One region of the Pseudoalteromonas sp. CNC9-20 genome, then DNA from elsewhere that is predicted to be linked to it. Evidence: predicted binding sites of a transcription regulator. Region 1 holds the regulator's gene; the other holds the start of a gene.
What was found. Region 1 encodes FliA, which starts transcription of late flagellar genes. Its sites were predicted from a motif close to CTAAAGNTNNNNNNNNNNNNGCCGATA; they were not measured.
Positions count from the first base shown of each region.

Region 2: a site for FliA is predicted at 864-890, ahead of MHM89_RS14885 (VC2046/SO_2500 family protein). Genes of this name have one in related genera too.

Region 1 covers NZ_JAKRFS010000005.1:242,742-244,944, forward strand. Annotated here, with positions in the region: gene flhF (flagellar biosynthesis protein FlhF) at 1-199, shown strand, start outside; gene MHM89_RS13720 (MinD/ParA family protein) at 192-1,052, shown strand; gene MHM89_RS13725 (RNA polymerase sigma factor FliA) at 1,068-1,790, shown strand; gene cheY (chemotaxis response regulator CheY) at 1,829-2,203, shown strand, end outside.
Region 2 covers NZ_JAKRFS010000006.1:66,719-68,921, reverse strand. Annotated here, with positions in the region: gene MHM89_RS14900 (YgjP-like metallopeptidase domain-containing protein) at 1-613, shown strand, start outside; tRNA gene MHM89_RS14895 (tRNA-Tyr) at 619-703, opposite strand; tRNA gene MHM89_RS14890 (tRNA-Tyr) at 728-812, opposite strand; gene MHM89_RS14885 (VC2046/SO_2500 family protein) at 925-1,434, shown strand; gene MHM89_RS14880 (YchJ family metal-binding protein) at 1,563-1,931, opposite strand; gene MHM89_RS14875 (SulA-like leucine-rich domain-containing protein) at 2,057-2,203, opposite strand, start outside.

The DNA of each region.
Region 1 (2,203 bases):
TGTAGCGATTCAAAATCGCTTACCAATAGGGTATCTTACTAACGGTCAACGCGTTCCAGAAGATATTCGCGTTGCTAACTCAGAAAAAATGGTTAGAAAAGCTGAACAATTGTTTATCAAACGCCAAAAAACACAAAAATCAGCGGCACCAGCAGGGCGCCAAACAGTGGCGTCTCAGGCAGTAGGAATGTATGATTAACACAGTGCACGATCAAGCAAGTGGCCTTCGAAAAATGAATCAAAACAATAGCCAAGGCGTAAAAGTAATCGCCGTGACCGGTGGCAAAGGTGGCGTCGGTAAAACCAATGTCTCCTTGAATTTAGCTATTGCCATGGGTCAGCAAGGCAAACGTGTCTTAGTGTTAGATGCTGACCTAGGACTGGCAAACTGTGACGTTATGCTTGGTCTGCGTGTTGAAAAGAACCTTTCTCATGTTCTAAGTGGTGAGTGCGAACTGCGCGATATACTGGTAACTGGGCCTGCGGGCATTCGTATTGCTCCGGCAACATCGGGGTCACAGAGCATGGTTGAACTGAGTGCCGCAGAGCATGCAGGTTTAATCCGTGCGTTTAGCGAGCTCGATAACGACTTTGATGTCCTCATTGTCGACACCGCCGCTGGTATCTCCGATATGGTGCTGAGCTTCTCGCGTGCTGCGCAAGATGTTGTGGTGGTGGTCTGCGATGAGCCAACCTCGATTACCGATGCCTACGCGTTGATCAAGGTGCTTAGTCGTGAACATGGCGTATACAAATTCAAAGTCGTTGCCAATATGGTGCGCAGCCAGCGTGAAGGGCAAGACTTATTTGCCAAACTCTCCAAAGTAACCGACCGATTTTTAGATGTGGCGCTCGAATTAGTGGCCACCGTGCCCTATGATGAAAACATGCGTAAATCAACACGTCGCCAGAAAGCCGTCGTGGAGTTATTCCCTAACTCACCCGCTTCGGTATCGCTGAAAAGTCTCGCTGGCAAGGCACTAAAATGGCCAACCCCTAATCAACCATCGGGGCATTTGGAGTTCTTCATTGAAAAGCTGGTCAATAATTAACTGTTGTTCGGATTTATGAATAAAGTGGCTGGATATCAAGATCAATTACAATTAAACACTCTGGTCGAGCGCCATGCCGCGCTGGTCAAGCGTGTTGCATGTCATTTGCTGGCTCGACTGCCAGCGAGTGTGCAGCTCGATGATCTCATTCAGTCCGGCATGATTGGCCTCATAGAGGCATCAAAAACCTTTGACGCCAGTAAAGGCGCCAGCTTTGAGACGTTTGCTGGTATTCGTATTCGTGGTGCGATGCTTGATGAAGTACGACGGGGAGATTGGGCTCCACGATCGGTACATCGCAATAGCCGCGCTGTAGCTACCGCTGTACATGAATTGGAAACCTCCCTAGGTCGGGAACCAAAGGATGTTGAAGTAGCTGAAAAACTTGATATTTCGCTCGATGAATACCATCATATTTTAAACGATGTTAATTGCTCTAAAGTGCTCGGTATCGAAGACTTAGGTGTCGATGAAGATGTACTCACCCCGAGCAGTGAACAATCTCAAACGGGGCGGCCCTACACCAGCGTTCACAACGAACGCTTTAACCAAGCATTAGTAGCGGCAATTAATTCTCTCCCCGAGCGTGATGCATTGGTATTATCGTTGTACTATAACGATGAAATGAATTTAAAAGAAATTGGGCAAATACTGGACGTAAGTGAGTCCCGTGTGAGTCAGATACATGGTCAGGCAATGATTAAGCTCAAAGCGAAAGTCAATGACTGGGTCAATTAGTAGTAAGAATAAAGGTTCATACCTCACTGGAGGATACTTTGGATAAAAACATGAAAATTCTCGTGGTCGATGACTTTTCCACTATGAGAAGAATCATTAAAAACCTATTGCGTGATTTAGGCTTTACCAACGTGCAAGAAGCGGACGATGGTAGTACCGCGCTGCCCATGTTGCAAAACCAAGAGTTTGACTTTGTGGTTACCGATTGGAACATGCCAGGTATGCAGGGTATCGATTTGCTCCGTGCAATTCGCGCCGACGACAGCTTAAAGCACATTCCAGTACTGATGGTAACTGCAGAGGCGAAGAAGGAACAAATCATTGCCGCTGCCCAAGCTGGCGTGAACGGTTACATCGTTAAGCCCTTTACCGCAGCTACATTAAAAACCAAGCTGGATAAAGTATTTGAGCGC
Region 2 (2,203 bases), on a different contig from region 1:
GCAAGTGAGTGTGAAAGCGCCTTATGGGGCATGTCGTGATTTCATTGCAGACTTCGTTGAGAGCAAACAGGCGTGGATAAACAAACAATTACATAAGCAATCTGATATTGAAGCGGCAAGGTATAACCCTTGGCTACATCGTCGCATTATGTTTTTCGGTGAATTACGTGCAATAGAGGTAAGCGAGAGCTCACTTAAGCAGACAGATAACCAATCGATAAACATCGTAATCAGTAAGCGAGTGAAGCATCGCCAGCGCTATTTTAATCAACAGCTATTGGCACTGATGCACGATGAATTATCTGATCACTTATCGGCCCGCATAATGCGGTGGCAAAAGGTGATGAATATCGCCGCTAACGGCATTAGTGTTAAAGTGTACAAGCGTCGTTGGGGCAGTTGCGATTCGCGCGGTGAGTTATGTTTTAATACCTTGTTGGCAGGAGCTCCGCATTGGGTTATTGACTATGTCATTGTTCACGAGCTGGCGCACCGTGTACATATGGATCACAGCCATCAATTTTGGGCACTGGTTAATGGCTACTACGAGCATACCGACCAAGCGCGATTATGGCTTAAAGAGAATGCACATCTGTTGGATTTTGTACGATAGAAAAGTGGTGGAGGGAGCTGGATTCGAACCAGCGAAGGCAATGCCGTCAGATTTACAGTCTGATCCCTTTGGCCGCTCGGGAACCCCTCCGATAGAATGATGTGTGTTGTTAAGTGGTGGAGGGAGCTGGATTCGAACCAGCGAAGGCAATGCCGTCAGATTTACAGTCTGATCCCTTTGGCCGCTCGGGAACCCCTCCTAAACAACGGCGGCGATAATAGCAAACTCAGAGTCCAAGTAAAGAAAAAAACTAAAGAAAGCTGAAAAAAGGCCGATAACTGCTTAGAAGTAATTCAGGTTGAATAAAGTTTATGCAAGTTAAGCCCGTCATTCGTAACGAACTACAAATGGACTCGCAATTATGTCGCAGTGTCCATGAGGCCCGTCGTGGAGACTTTGCTTGGCTGTTAGCATCATTATCAGCAGATGCACTCGATTTTGCCCAGTTTCACCTTCCCAAATCGGAACTAGAATCTCACCAAGTGGATGAGCAGCAGTTGCGATTACAGTTGGGCGCTGCGCCTGCAAAACCAACGGCATTACCGGATTACCACATAGATAGAGCTCAGCATGACAGGGCATTATTGGCGCAAAGCTCAATGACAACTCTGCGCTTAAAAGAGTGTCTAACCCCCGAGCCTTTGGCAGTGCGAGACGACAAAACCTATGTTCCACTACTTATAATTGATAATTGCGATCCGAGCGTACAGGCAAAACATCATCGCCAATATGAGCCACTGAACGAGCCGCAAATGGATAGTGCAGCCTTTTACGATCAACTTGTGGATATAAATAAGTCCTCGTCTTTAGCACACGCGTAATGGCCTGCGCATAATGGCGCTTGGCCAGTCAGAGCGCGCTAATCAGGGGGCAATAGCAGGGGAGAGCCAAGGGGTTCTTGTACTAATTAAGCGAATACCTAAAGCTGCCACCGGGCGGCGGCATCACATCAAGGCATACAGCATTTTTTGAATTTATTGCCACTTAAGCATGGGCAGAGATCGTTGCGTTTAAGCTTTATATCAGCGGCTTCAAACAACCGCCCGCTGTCGTATTTCCACTGGTGGTGGCGTTGAATGAACTGTGAGCGTTCATGAATACAGTGAAGGGTGTCAGCAATGATGTAAAAAGCCTTAAATTCAACATAGGCCAAAGCATCGCCAGGCTCATAATCCATTATGTGTAAGCGCACAAAACGCGCAGCTTGGGCAAATTCAGCCACTTCCTCTCTGGGGTTTTGTTCTAGGGCTTTCTCTGAGCAGGTAAAACATAAGTAATCAATAGCTTGTTCACAAAATGCACTATAACGAGAGCGCATCAGGCTCTGGGCGTCGGGGGCATCAATAGCTCTACTTACAAACCGGCCGCAGCAATCAGCAAAAGGCTGCGGCAATCCACAATGGCACATCGCATTTTCTAATTACAAGGAATCACGCCACTATATTAGCAGACTTGTAACTGCGAGGGCACAGTTGTTTGTTCGCTGGCGTTATGCTCGGTAGTGAAACAGTAAAGCTGTGCTTTAGCTTGGTGGGTATTAAGTTGTAAGGCTTCGAGTTGTTGCTGTTTTAAAATGTCCGTCCAGGTGAT